Regions from separate parts of the Allobosea sp. NPDC055332 genome, predicted to be linked through region 4. Evidence: riboswitches for the same ligand, from Rfam matches in the RefSeq annotation. Region 4 holds a riboswitch; each other region holds the start of a gene.
The links. A riboswitch is a leader RNA that binds a small molecule or an ion and turns the genes downstream of it on or off. The one in region 4 is predicted to bind cobalamin.
Positions count from the first base shown of each region.

Region 1: linked by a shared signal. The riboswitch ahead of ACWIGM_RS16590 (ABC transporter substrate-binding protein) and the one ahead of metE (5-methyltetrahydropteroyltriglutamate--homocysteine S-methyltransferase) in region 4 are both predicted to bind cobalamin.
Region 2: linked by a shared signal. The riboswitch ahead of ACWIGM_RS25355 (class I SAM-dependent methyltransferase) and the one ahead of metE (5-methyltetrahydropteroyltriglutamate--homocysteine S-methyltransferase) in region 4 are both predicted to bind cobalamin.
Region 3: linked by a shared signal. The riboswitch ahead of ACWIGM_RS28440 (CbtB domain-containing protein) and the one ahead of metE (5-methyltetrahydropteroyltriglutamate--homocysteine S-methyltransferase) in region 4 are both predicted to bind cobalamin.

Region 1 is NZ_JBSHMO010000003.1:48,798-51,997, reverse strand. Features, by position in the region: gene ACWIGM_RS16600 (amidase) at 1-871, shown strand, start outside; gene ACWIGM_RS16595 (hypothetical protein) at 1,035-1,229, shown strand; cobalamin riboswitch at 1,443-1,653, shown strand; gene ACWIGM_RS16590 (ABC transporter substrate-binding protein) at 1,762-2,901, shown strand; gene ACWIGM_RS16585 (FecCD family ABC transporter permease) at 2,898-3,200, shown strand, end outside.
Region 2 is NZ_JBSHMO010000004.1:800,844-804,043, forward strand. Features, by position in the region: gene phnE (phosphonate ABC transporter, permease protein PhnE) at 1-922, shown strand, start outside; cobalamin riboswitch at 1,030-1,232, shown strand; gene ACWIGM_RS25355 (class I SAM-dependent methyltransferase) at 1,454-2,212, shown strand; gene ACWIGM_RS25360 (TonB-dependent receptor) at 2,209-3,200, shown strand, end outside.
Region 3 is NZ_JBSHMO010000005.1:610,778-613,977, reverse strand. Features, by position in the region: gene cobO (cob(I)yrinic acid a,c-diamide adenosyltransferase) at 1-373, opposite strand, end outside; gene cobU (bifunctional adenosylcobinamide kinase/adenosylcobinamide-phosphate guanylyltransferase) at 378-890, opposite strand; cobalamin riboswitch at 946-1,125, shown strand; gene ACWIGM_RS28440 (CbtB domain-containing protein) at 1,161-1,334, shown strand; gene ACWIGM_RS28435 (CbtA family protein) at 1,345-2,100, shown strand; gene ACWIGM_RS28430 (DUF1636 family protein) at 2,149-2,574, shown strand; gene cobW (cobalamin biosynthesis protein CobW) at 2,571-3,200, shown strand, end outside.
Region 4 is NZ_JBSHMO010000004.1:659,784-662,983, reverse strand. Features, by position in the region: gene ACWIGM_RS24700 (ribonucleoside-diphosphate reductase subunit alpha) at 1-1,197, opposite strand, end outside; cobalamin riboswitch at 1,311-1,509, opposite strand; cobalamin riboswitch at 1,666-1,868, shown strand; gene metE (5-methyltetrahydropteroyltriglutamate--homocysteine S-methyltransferase) at 1,983-3,200, shown strand, end outside.

The sequences.
Region 1 (3,200 bases), on a different contig from region 4:
GCGTATCCCCGCGGCCTTCTGCAACGTCACGGGTTTGCGCCCCACCCCCGGGCGTATTCCGCGCAAGCGCCTCGCCGATCCGTTCGACACCATCGCCGTCGAAGGACCGATGGCGCGCGACGTCGCCGATCTTGCGCTGTTCTTCGACGCGATGACCGGCTTCGATCCCGGCGACTTCCTGACCAGTCCATCGCACGAGCCGCTCTTCCTCGCCGCCGCGCAGGACCCGAGGCGACCGGCCCGGGTCGCCCTGTCCGCCGATCTCGGCGAGCTACCTATCGCTCCGGCGATCCGGAATGCCCTGGACCGTTTCGCGGTGCTGCTGGAAAAGGCCGGAACCATCGTCCATCGCGGCGCTCCCTCGGTGGCCGGAGCGATGGACGCGTTTCGGGCGCTGCGCGGCGAAGGCTTCTTCGCGACCTGGGAGCCCCTGCTCGATACCCATCGCGAGCAGTTCCCGGCGCCGGTGATGGCCGATCTCGTTCGCGGCCGCGATCAATCCGGAGCGGCGATCGTCGCGGCCAATCGCTATCGCAGCGAACTCTACCGCCGCACCGTCGATCTCCTCGACGAGCACGACTTCCTGGTCTGCCCGGCAACACAGGTCCTGCCCTTCCCGGCGCAAACGCTGTTCCCGACCGAGATCGAAGGCCGGCCGATGCAGGACTATCTCGACTGGATCTCGATCACCGCGATCTGGTCGCTGACCGGGCTTCCGGCGATCGCAATCCCGATCGGCTTCTCGCCGGAAGGCCTGCCGATCGGCATCCAGATTTTGTCGCATGGCCGGCGCGAAGCGGACCTGTTCAGGCTCGCCGCCTGGATCGAGCGCGAGCTCGCACTGCCGACCGCGCCGATCGATCCGCACTGAGCCGAGCGCGACAGTTCACAGGAGATCGATCGGCGCCGAAGATCGCCTCGCCGTGGCGCCGATGACGGCTCCGTCAAGACGGCCAGGGCTTGAACAGGCCACGAGACTACCCAAATCGCTACTCGAAAGGGGCCCTCGCCGCATCGCGCAACGGAGCTTCGCCATGGATACCGAGAAGCTGAAGCAGTTTCGTAAGCAATCGATCGAGAAGGCCCTTCGTGCCGGGCTCCCCGCCTATTTCCTCGACGAATGCGCCGATGACGGGGTGATCCGCGTCAAACCCAATGGCGTCGCGGAGCGGATCGTCGTCCTGCAGGGCCAGGCCCGGATCAGCCCGTTCGAGTGCCGATCCTGCTGAGCTTTGGCTCCGGCCGACCTCGCCGTCGATCGCGGTGAGGCCGGACCATCATCGTCATCCGGAGAGGCCGGTTCGCGACGATCCAGCTGGCTTGCGGGGCGGCTCGCTCCTGGCCTGGCAACCGCCCGAAACACGGCCAGGACCTTGCGATCCCCGACACCGGCGTCACGACGGCGATCACCAGCGGCGCTTGACGGTTCGGCCCGGCCCTATAGGTTGAGCCGCGATCGAGGTTCTCCGGGCTGTCCCCCGGAGCTAAGAGGGAATTCGGTGGGGCGCCCAGCGCCGAAGCCGAGGCTGCCCCCGCAACTGTAAGCGGCGAGCTCTCTGTCCATCGTCCACTGGCGCATCTGGCGCCGGGAAGGCCGGGCGGAACCGGCATCGACCCGCGAGCCAGGAGACCTGCCCCGGTCGTCGAAGACGTCTTTCGGACGGGGTGTTCCGGAGCTGTGTGTCGATGGCGGCCTTGGCCTCCATCCATCCACGCCCCTGCGCAGCTCCTCGTTCGTCATCTCGGGGAGCGATGAAATCCATGTTCATGCAGATTGCCGCCCGCGCCATCGCGGAGACCTTGACGGCTGAGCGCAGCCAGTCCTATCAGAAATGCAACATTGTAACAATCAAGGTTGCTTCTGTGCCGACCCCGCACCAGTTCGCTCGCCGTCTCCGCCTGCCGATCGCCGGGCTCCTCGGCTTCCTCGCCGCGGGCGCGGCCTGCGCCGCACCGACGCAATACCCGCTGACCCTTGAGAATTGCCGCGAAAGCGTGACCTTTACCGCTCCGCCCAAGCGCGTCGTCGCGATCGGCCAGACCCAGACCGAGATCCTCTACGCACTCGGCCTCGGCGACCGTGTCGTCGGCACGGCGGTGTGGTTCTCGCCGGTCGCAAAACCCTATGAAGCGGTCAACGCCAAGGTGAAGCGCCTCGCGGACAATGATCCGAGCTTCGAGGCGGTGCTGGCGCAGGAACCCGACCTCGTCACCGCGATGTTCGAATGGCATGTCGGGCCGAACGGCATCGTCGGCAAGCGCGCCCAGTTCGCGGGGGTGAAGGTACCGACCTATGTCTCGCCGACCGATTGCATCGGCAAGGACAATTCCGGCGCGGGCGACGGCGTGCGCACCCAGATGTTCACGATGGAGCTGGTCTATCGCAACATCCGCGAATTCGGGCAGATCTTCGACGTCGCCGAGCGGGCCGAGACGCTCGTCGCCGAGCTGAAAGCGCGCGAGGACAAGGCGGTCGCGGCCGTCGCCAGCCTCAAGGCCAGGGACGTGCCGGTCGTGGTCTGGTTCTCCAGCCGCGACATCAAGGGCGACGGTTTCATGGCCGGTAAGAACGGCGTGCCGGCCTATATCCTGTCGAAGCTCGGCGCCCGCAACATCATCAGCACCAATGAGGAATGGCCGCTGGTCGGCTGGGAGAGCATCGCCGGCGCCAACCCGGCGGTGATCGTCACGGTGAAGATGGATCGCCGCCGCTTCCCGGCCGACGATATCGAGAAGAAGCTCGATTTCCTGAAGACCGATCCCGTCGCCAGCAAGCTCGATGCGGTGAAGAACAACCGGATCGTGATCCTCGATGTCGGTGCGACCCGCGCCGGGCTCGACACGGTCGACGGCATCGAGACGCTCGCCAAGGCGATCTCCGGCTTCGGCCTTTCCCCTTGAGCCACGCCGCCCACGGCCCGAACTGGCCGGCGCGGATCGCGATCGCGCTGGCCTCGCTCGTCGCGCTCACCATCTCGGTGGCGCTGGCGGTGACGATCGGCGAGATGCGCATTCCTCTGGGCACCGCGCTGCGGGCGCTCGGCAACGGGCTGTTCAAGCTCGATTTTCCGGTGAGCGCGATCCAGCAGGGCGTGATCTTCGATTATCGCCTGAGCCGGGCGCTGATGGCCGGGCTCTGCGGCGGCGCGCTCGCGCTCTCGGGCGCGATCCTGCAGGCGCTGCTGCGCAACCCGCTGGCA
Region 2 (3,200 bases), 140 kb from region 4:
CTTCGACTACGACTTCGTGCTGACCATCATCATCGCGATCATCCTGGCGGTAATGGCCGGCGAGATCCTCTCCGCCTTCATGCGCCGGGTCTATCAGGACGAGGCTCCGAGCGGCGAGGTCAAGCAGGGCGCCTCCGGCCCGGTCTGGCACCGTTTCACCACGGCCGAGCGCAGCATGCGTCTCGCCTTCTGGGCGGCCGCTGCGTTGGCGCTCGGTTGGTCGCTGCAGACCATCGAGGTGATCCCCGAATTCCTCTACGACGCGCCGGCGCAGACGGTCGACCTCTTTGCGAGGATGTGGCCGATCGACTGGGCTTACTTCCCCAAGACCGTGCAGCAGGCGCTGATCGAGACGCTGCACACCGCAACGCTCGGCACGATCCTGGCGATCCTGCTGGCGACGCCGGTCGCGCTGATGTGCGCCCGCAACATCTCCTCCTCGGCCTGGGTCAACACGCTCGGCCGCTTCATCCTGGTCGCGACGCGCTCGGTGCATACGCTGGTCTGGGCGCTGTTCTTCGTCGCCGTCTTCGGCCCCGGCGCGCTCGCCGGCGTGCTGGCGGTCGCGGTCCACTCGATCGGCTTCACCGGAAAATTCCTGGCCGAGGCGATCGAGGAGGCCAAGCCCGGCCCGATCGAGGCGCTGCGAGCCGCCGGGGCACCGCGGCGCTCCGTCCTGCTCAAGGGCTTCTGGCCGCAGGTGAAGCCGGCTTTCCTCGCCGTCAGCCTGTTCCGCTGGGACATCAATGTGCGTGAGAGCGCCGTGCTCGGCTTGGTCGGCGCCGGCGGCCTCGGCGTCGCCCTGCAGGCCGCGATGGACAATCTCTACTGGGACCAGGTCGGGCTCGTGCTCGTCGTGATCTTCGCGGTGGTGGTTGTGACCGAGATCGTCACCGCCACATTGCGGGCGAAGGTGATCTGAGGGCTTGCGGTTGGCCGATAGCTGGCGGTTTCCGCTGTGCCCATGACGGCCATCCACAGCCTGCGCGGCGATGCCAGCGTTGCGGGTTGACGCCACAATCCCGCCATATAGGTTGACGCGCGTCGAGGTCTTCGGAGCGATCCGAAGCTAAGAGGGAATCCGGTGCGGCGTTCGCGCCCAATCCGGAGCTGCCCCCGCAACTGTAAGCGGTGAGTTTCCGACCACAACGTCACTGGCGTTCACGCGCTGGGAAGACGGTCGGAAGCGCTGATCCGCGAGCCAGGAGACCTGCCCCGACGGCGTATTGATGTCGCGCGGGCGGGGTGTCCGGCGGATCGCTGGCATCTTCGGCCGCTTCCGCCGCCGTCATTGCCGCGCTCCCGAGCAGCCCTGTCCCGCATAGCGAGGGGCTGACGACGGTGACGATGCATATAAGCGCAGGCTGCGAGGCCTGGTCTCGAACAGGGCAGGCCGTGCCTTTTACGGGCATGATCTATTGTAATGATATAACATATCATTCATAGGCACGGCATGACCTCTGCTTTCCCTGTCTCCGCCGGGCGAGACAACAGTCCGCTCGACCCCCTCGCGCTCTACGCCAGCGCGATCGACACCTCGGATTATGCGGTGCGCGTGGCGCCGCTCATTCGCCGCCTGGCTTTGGACATTGGCGACCTCGTCGATGTCGGGGCCGGGGGCGGCCAGCTCGGCTCGGCGCTCCTCGAACCCGGCCGCGCCTGGACGGCGATCGAGCCGTCGCCGGTAATGCAGGCGCGGCTTGCTGTGCATGAACGGCGGCCCCGCGTCATTCCGTTCGGTTGGGATGACGAGCGCGTCGTCTGCGAGGCTGCCGACACGGTGTTGGCAGCGACGATGCCCGGCTACTTCCACGACCCGCTCACCTTTCTCGCGCGCTGCCGGACATGGGCGCGCCGCCAGGTCATCTGGGCGGTACCGGCGCAGAAGGCTCCGAAAGGCTTGATCCTCGCCGCCTGCCTGCCGCGCGAATGGCATGGCGAGGACGAGACGCCCGGCATCGACCTTGTCCTGCCGAAGCTGGGGGGCAGCCAGCCCGACCGGATGGATGCGATCGACTGGACCTTCTCGCTCGTGCTCTCCGACCTGCCGGCATTCGCCGCCTTCCAGGCGGACCGGCTCGGCTGGGTGCCGGGTGATCCGCGCCGGCCCGAGCTCATCGCCCATCTCAGCAAGCAGGCTGTGCCGACCGAAGGCGGCCTGTGCCTCTCCTGCCATCGCCGCTCGGCCATCCTCGTCTGGACCCTGTCATGACTGCCCGCCATCTTGCCGCCGTCGCGCTTCCCTTCCTGCTGCTGACGGTGCCGGCCTTCGCTCAGGCCGAGATCAAGCTTGACGAACTCGTCGTCACCGCCACCGGCCGGCCCGAGCTGCGCAGCCAGATCCCCGGCACCGTCCAGGTGATCGAGCGCGAGAAGATCGAGCACTCCTCGGCGAAATCGCTGACCGACCTGCTTGCCGAGAACGCCGTCGGCTTCTTCAGTGAATGGACGCCGGCGCAGACCTCGATCAACATCCGCGGCGGCGCCAGCGACGGCCAGGGCAAGGATTTCCGCAGCCAGGTGCTGGTGCTGATCAACGGCAGGCGCGCCGGCACCGCCAATCTCTCCAAGCTCTCGCCGGCCGATGTCGAGCGCGTCGAGGTCGTGCGCGGCCCATCCTCGGTGATCTATGGCAGCCAGAACATCGGCGGCGTGATCAATATCATCCTGAAGACCGGCCGCACCGCGCCGGGCACGATGATCGAGGCGGCAGGCGGCTCCTGGGGGCTGTTGCAGGGCAAGGCCCAGACCGGCGGCCTCTATGACAGCATCGACTGGTATGCCGGCATCTCCGGCGGCAGCCGCGACGACTACCATTCCGGGCGCGGCGGTACCACGATGGCCAATACCGGCTGGAAGCGCTTCGGGCTCACCGGCGCGCTCGGCCTGCAGATCAACTCCGACCATCGCGTCGACCTGATGCTGCGTACCGACGGCATCTACGATGTCGGCTTCCGCGGCTCCGGCGCCAACACGATCAGCCAGGAGGATCGCTACAACAACTCGTTCGACATCAGCTACAACGGCCAGCTTCCGGGCGGGCAGGTGCGCTGGCTGCTGCAGGGCTATGCCGTGCAGGACGTCGACAATTTCCGCTGGGCCTCGCCGGTGATCCGCGGCGGCACCGGCCTGCCGGCGCCGGGCACTGCTGCCGACTACAACCGCCGCCAGCTCGACATCGTCGGTACCCGCTTCCAGCC
Region 3 (3,200 bases), on a different contig from region 4:
CCGCCATCAACTCCCTGGCTTTCTCGAACGCTCGCGTCGCGGCGGCGATGTCGCGGGCCTTGTCCTGCGTCTCCCAGGTGAAGCCCTCGCCCATGGAATGCCAGGAGACCTGGTCGCCGAAGGCGTCCAGCGCCTTGCGCTCGCCGGTCGACCACGCGCCCTTGATGAACTGTACGACGCCGATGCGCCAGCCATGGCCGAGCGCGCGCAGGATCAGGCCGAAGGCGGCGGTCGACTTGCCCTTGCCCGGGCCGGTGTTGACGATCAGCAGGCCCTTTTCCAGCGCCTTGCCGGCGACCTTGGCGTCCTGCACCGCCTTGCGCTTTTCCATCTTCGCCTTGTGGCGGGCGGCGTCCTCGGCCTCGTTCGTCATCGCGTCACTTCACCTGCATCGGCAATCCGGCGACCATGAAGACCACGCGCCCGGCCTGCGCCGCAAGCCGCTGATGCAGGCGGCCGGCCTCGTCGCGAAAGCGCCGGGCGAGCGCATTGTCCGGCACGATGCCGAGGCCGACCTCGTTGGAGACCAGTACCACCGGCGCACTCGCCTCGCGGCAAGCCGCCACGAGCTCGCCGGTCGCGATCGCGATGTCGCGCTCGGCCAGCAGCAGATTGGTCAGCCAGAGCGTCAGACAGTCAACCAGGATGGGTTGCCCGACACGCGCATTGCGGATCGCCTCGGGCAGCGCGACCGGCGCATCGACCGTCAGCCAGTCGCGCGAGCGCCTGGCGCGATGCTCGGCGATGCGGGCGCGCATCTCGTCGTCATAGGCCTGGGCGGTGGCGATATAGGTCCAGGGCGCCGGCAGAGCCTCGATCAGCGCCTCGGCATGACGGCTCTTGCCGGAACGGGCGCCGCCAAGGACGAGGGTGAGCGGAGGGAGGGTCATGTCTACCATTCGCTTTCAAGGATCATCGTGCATTGCACAGCACCGCGCCTGTGGCTAATGATCGTCGATGACGGTGCCTCGACAACGAGGTGAAAAGGGAACGCGGTGAAGGACCGCGGCTGCCCCCGCAACTGTAAGCGGCGCGTCCTGCGCCATCGGCCACTGGGTTTCCCGGGAAGGCGGAGCAGGACACCAAGCCGTGAGCCAGGAGACCTGCCGTCTTTCGATGTCGTCCAGCAGGCTGCCGGTGGGGTGGCCAAGGAGAACCAGATGAATACGGCTACCGTCACCAGCCAGGCCAGCGTTTCGGAGCGGGCGAAAGCCGTCGCTGCCGCGCTGATCCTCGGCTTCGTGCTGATCTACACCGTCGGCTTCGCTGCCTCGTCCACTGTCCACAACGCGGCGCACGACACCCGTCACGGCCTCGCTTTTCCCTGTCATTGAGGGGAAGCACATGGTCACGCGTGTTCTCACGGTCAGCATTCTGGCCGGGCTTCTGGCTGGGCTGCTGATCTCGGCGCTCCAGCACGTCACCACCACCCCGCTGATCCTCAAGGCCGAGACCTATGAGGCGGCTTTGCGTGCGCCGAGCGGGCCGGTGCAGGCCGCGTTCTCGGGCGAGGCCCGCATCCAGCTCGCGCATAACGACCCGAAAGCCGGGGCCGAGCACACCGGCGAGCATGAATGGAAGCCGCAGGACGGCCTGCAGCGCACCGCCTTAACCAGCCTGGTGACGATCGGTACTGCGATCGGCTTCGCCGCCCTGCTTCTTGCCGGGATGATCGCCGCGAACGAACATATCGACCAGCGCCGGGCCTTGGCCTGGGCCGTCTGCGGCTTCCTCGCCTTCGGGCTCGCCCCGGCGATGGGGCTGGCGCCCGAATTGCCGGGCTCCGCCGCGGCCGAACTGCAGCACCGCCAGCTCTGGTGGCTGCTCACGGCGGTGGTCACCGCCGGCGCGCTCTTCGTCTTCCTGCGGGTCGAAGCCTCCTGGGCGCGGGCGCTCGCCGTACTGGCGCTACTGCTGCCGCATCTGATCGGTGCGCCGCATCCGGCCGCGCCGGAGAGCAAGGTGCCGGCCGAGATCGCCGCGCATTTCGCCGCGCTCTCGCTCGCCATCCAGGCCGCGCTCTGGCTCGTCACCGGCTTTGCCGTCGGCGTGCTCTGGCCTTGGGCCACGCGCCGCAGCACCGCCACCGCGGTCGCCTGACGCCTCGCGCGGCCGACCACGGCCGCGCCAGCCCAAGGAGGCGTTTTGATGCTCGAAGGCGATCTCGCTTTCGCGACGCAAGTCCGGCAGGAACCGGGCTGCACCATCCATGTCTGCACCGTCTGCCGGCGCCAGCGCGAGGATCTGCCGGAAGGCTATGACCAACCCGGCATCGGCCTTGCGGCAGCGCTCTCCGAGCGCATGGCCGGCAGCGGCATCGCCGTCATCCCGGTCGAATGCCTCTCCGTCTGCAAGCGGCCCTGCACGATCGCGCTCGCGGCCGAGGGCAAGTGGACCTATCTGATCGGCGATCTCGACGCCGGTCTTCATCTCGACGAGATCGTCAGCGGGGCGGAGAAATTCGCCGCCAGCGCTAACGGCATCGTTCCCTGGAAAGAAAGACCCGCTCCGTTCCGCAAGGGCGTGGTCGCGCGCGTGCCTCCCCTGCCGCGCACACAAGGATCAAACGAATGAACGCTCCCCAGACCACGACGCTCGGCAAGGTGCCGTGCACGATCATCACCGGCTTCCTCGGCGCCGGCAAAACCACCCTCGTCCGGCATCTGCTCGAGAACGCCGGCGGCAAGCGCCTCGCCGTTCTCGTCAACGAGTTCGGCGATCTCGGCTTCGACGGCTCCTTCATCGCCGGCTGCGGCATCGAAGGCTGCACGCAGGACGACATCGTCGAACTGCCGAACGGTTGCATCTGCTGCACCGTCGCCGACGACTTCGTGCCGGCGCTGGAAAAGCTGCTGAACCGGGAAAACCCGCCGCAGCACATCCTGATCGAGACCTCCGGCCTCGCTCTGCCGAAGCCGCTGGTCAAGGCCTTCAACTGGCCGGCGATCCGCTCGCGCGTCACCGTCGACGGCGTCATCGCCGTGGTCGACGGGCCGGCGGTGGCCGAGGGCCAGTTCGCCGACGATCCCGAGGCGCTGAAGGCGCAGGCCGCGCAGGACCAGGCGGTCGATCACGACAACCCGCTGGAGGAGGTGTTCGAGGACCAGATCCTCTGCGCCGACTTGATCCTGCTCAACAAGAGCGACCTCGTCGACGCCGAAGGGCGCGAGCGCGTCAAGGCCGAGATCGCCCAGCACCTG
Region 4 (3,200 bases):
GGAATATTTGGCGAGCAGCGCGTTGTCCTTCACCGCCTTGAAGATGCCGTCGAGATCGTCGGCGACCGTGGTCAGGAAGCAGGAGGAGAGCTGCGGCCGCAGCGTGCCCGAATTGAACAGGGTCGGCGTCGAGGCCATGAAGTCGAAGGACGACAACAGGTCGTAGAACTCGATCGCCCTGCCCTCACGGTCGATCTCGCGGATGGCGAGGCCCATGGCGACGCGCATGAAGAAGGCCTGCGGCAGCTCGAAGCGGTTGCCGCGGACATGCAGGAAATAGCGGTCGTAGAGCGTCTGGAAGCCGAGATAGTCGAACTGCAGGTCGCGCTCCGGCTTCAGCGCCGCGGCGATGCGGGCGATGTCGAAGCGGCCGAGCTCGGGGTCGATCAGTTCGTTCTCGATGCCCACCTTCAGATAGGCCTCGAAATACTCGCCATAACGGCCGGCCATCTCGGCTTGCGTCGCCTGTTCGGCTTGGCCGTAGGCGAAGCTCAGCGCCTCACGCCGGAGCTTGTCGAGCAAGAGGCGGGCCGAAACTTTCGAATAGTTAGGCTCGCTCTCGATCAGCGTGCGGGCGGCGAGGATCGGCGCCAGCGCCAATTCGTCGAGCGAGATACCGTCATAGAGGTTGCGGCGCGCCTCGGTGAGGACCGGCTCGGGAGAAACGCCGTCGAGATCGACGCAGGCCTCGCGTACGACCTTGTCGAGGCGGGCAGCATCGAGCGGAACGAAGGTCCCGTCGGCGAGCTTCATCTGCAGGGAGGGAGCCGCGGCAACTGCAGGCTTTGCTTCGGCCTGCGCCTTCGCCCGCTCCTGCGCCCGCTCGGCGCGATAGAGCACATAAGCGCGGGCGACCTTGTGGTGCTCGCCCCGCATCAGCGCCAGCTCGACCTGGTCCTGCACGTCTTCGATATGGAATGTGCGGCCAGAGGCGGCCCGGCGCGTCAGCCCGGCAACGACCTGCTCGGTCAGCTCGGCGACGACATCGTGGATTCGGCGCGAGGCGGCAGCGCTCGAACCCTCTACCGCGAGGAAGGCCTTGGTGAGGGCCACCGCGATCTTCGCCGGATCGAATGGCGTCACCGCGCCATTGCGGCGAATGATCTGATAGCCGGGCTCGTTCGCGACCGATTTTTGCGGCGCAGCGGTAACCGGCAAGGCGGCCGTTGGCCGTTCCGCTTCGAGAGACAGAGACATCGGCATCAACCCCAAGATGTTGAGGGCAAAGGCCGAGCGGTTGCGTCGAGAAGGCGCGCGGCAACCCAAGGCCGCGACCTGCCAAGCGCACCACCGGGACACCCCGCCCGAGGACGTAAACTAGGGTCGCGGCAGGTCTCCTGGCTCACGGGTCACCGCTCGCGTCCGTCTTCCCAAAGCCCGAAGGCCTCAGTGACTCGAATGGACGCGAACTCACCGCTGACAGTTGCGGGGGCAGCGCCGGTCTCTCACCGGCTTCCCTCTTAGCTCTCGATCTTGCGATTCGAGAGACCATCGACCACCAGATTTAGTGCTATGAGCACATGCGCTGTCAACTGGTCGTGCGCGCGGGTTTCCTCGACCGCATGTGGAAAGCGAGGACATCTCGGCCTCAGCGTTCGAGAAAGGTATGAACATGGAGACATAAAGATGTCTTTATATTTATTATTGACGACTGGCGATTGGCGCGCCATGATCAAGCGTCGAGGTTCTCCGGCACGGCTTGCCGCATCGGAGCTAAGAGGGAAGCCGGTGTGATGCCGGCGCTGCCCCCGCAACTGTCAGCGGCGAGCTTGCTGCCCCCCGATGTCACTGAGGCTCTCCAGCCTTGGGAAGACGGGCACAAGCGACGACCCGTGAGCCAGGAGACCTGCCCCGACACCATGAACGTCCTCGGGCGGGGTGTCCCGGTGGTGCGCTTGGCGGCTCCGCCCGGACTTGCGTTCGGCCGGTCTTCGTCCCGCGTCCGCTTTGGCCTTTGCCCCCAACTTGTTGGGGTTAAGCCTATGTCTCAATCAGTACATGTCGCCACTCTCGGCACACCGCGCATCGGTCCGCGCCGCGAGCTCAAGACCGCGCTCGAAAGCTTCTGGGCCGGAAAGTCAGACGAGCAGTCTCTGCTTGAAACCGCGGCCGGCCTGCGCGCCGCCAACTGGGCACGCCAGAAGGCGCAAGGGATCACGGTGATCCCGTCGAACGACTTCTCCTTCTACGATCAGGTGCTCGACACCAGCGTCATGGTCGGGGCGATCCCGGCGATCTACGGCTGGAAGGGCGGCCCGGTGCCGCTCGGCATCTATTTCGCCATGGCCCGCAGCTCGCAGGGCGATGTCGAGGCGCACACCTCCTGTGGCCACGCTCATCACGACCACGACCATCATCACGGCGTCCCGGCGCAGGAGATGACCAAGTGGTTCGACACCAACTATCACTACATGGTGCCAGAGTTCGCAGCCGGACAGCGCTTCGAGCTCGCCTCGCTGAAGCCGGTCGAGGAATATCGCGAAGCCAAGGCGCTCGGCTATGAGACCCGCCCGGTGCTGCTCGGCCCAGTCACCTTCCTGAAGCTCGGCAAGGCCAAGGATCCGGCCTTTAATCCGCTCTCGCTGCTTGGCGAATTGCTGCCGGTCTATATCGACGCGCTGCGCCGGCTCTCGGCCAACGGCGCCGAATGGGTGCAGATCGACGAGCCCTGCCTCGTTCTGGATCTCGACGAGCCGGCCCGCGAGGCGCTGCGCCGGACCTATGCGACGATCGCGCACGCCCTGCCGCAGCTGAAGATCATGCTGGCGACCTATTTCGGCGCGCTCGGCGACAATCTCGACACTGCGGTGGCCCTACCGGTCGCCGGCCTGCATCTCGACCTCGTCCGTGTGCCCGAGCAGCTCGACGCGGTCCTTGCCAAGGCGCCGCGCGGCCTGGTGCTCTCGCTCGGCGTGGTCGACGGCCGCAATATCTGGAAGGCCGATCTCGAGAAGGTTCTCGCGAAGATCGAGCCGGTGATCGCCAGGCGCGGCACCGATCATGTTCAGGTCGCGCCGTCCTGCTCGCTGCTGCACAGCCCGATCGACCTGGAGCTCGAGACCAATCTCAATTCCGAGGTAAAGGGCTGGCTCGCTTTCTCCGTCCAGAAGATGGGCGAGCTCTCGACGCTCGGTCGCGCGCTCGGTGGCGAGCGCGACAGCGTCCAGGAAGCCTTGGCCGCCTCGGCCGCGGCAGCTGCC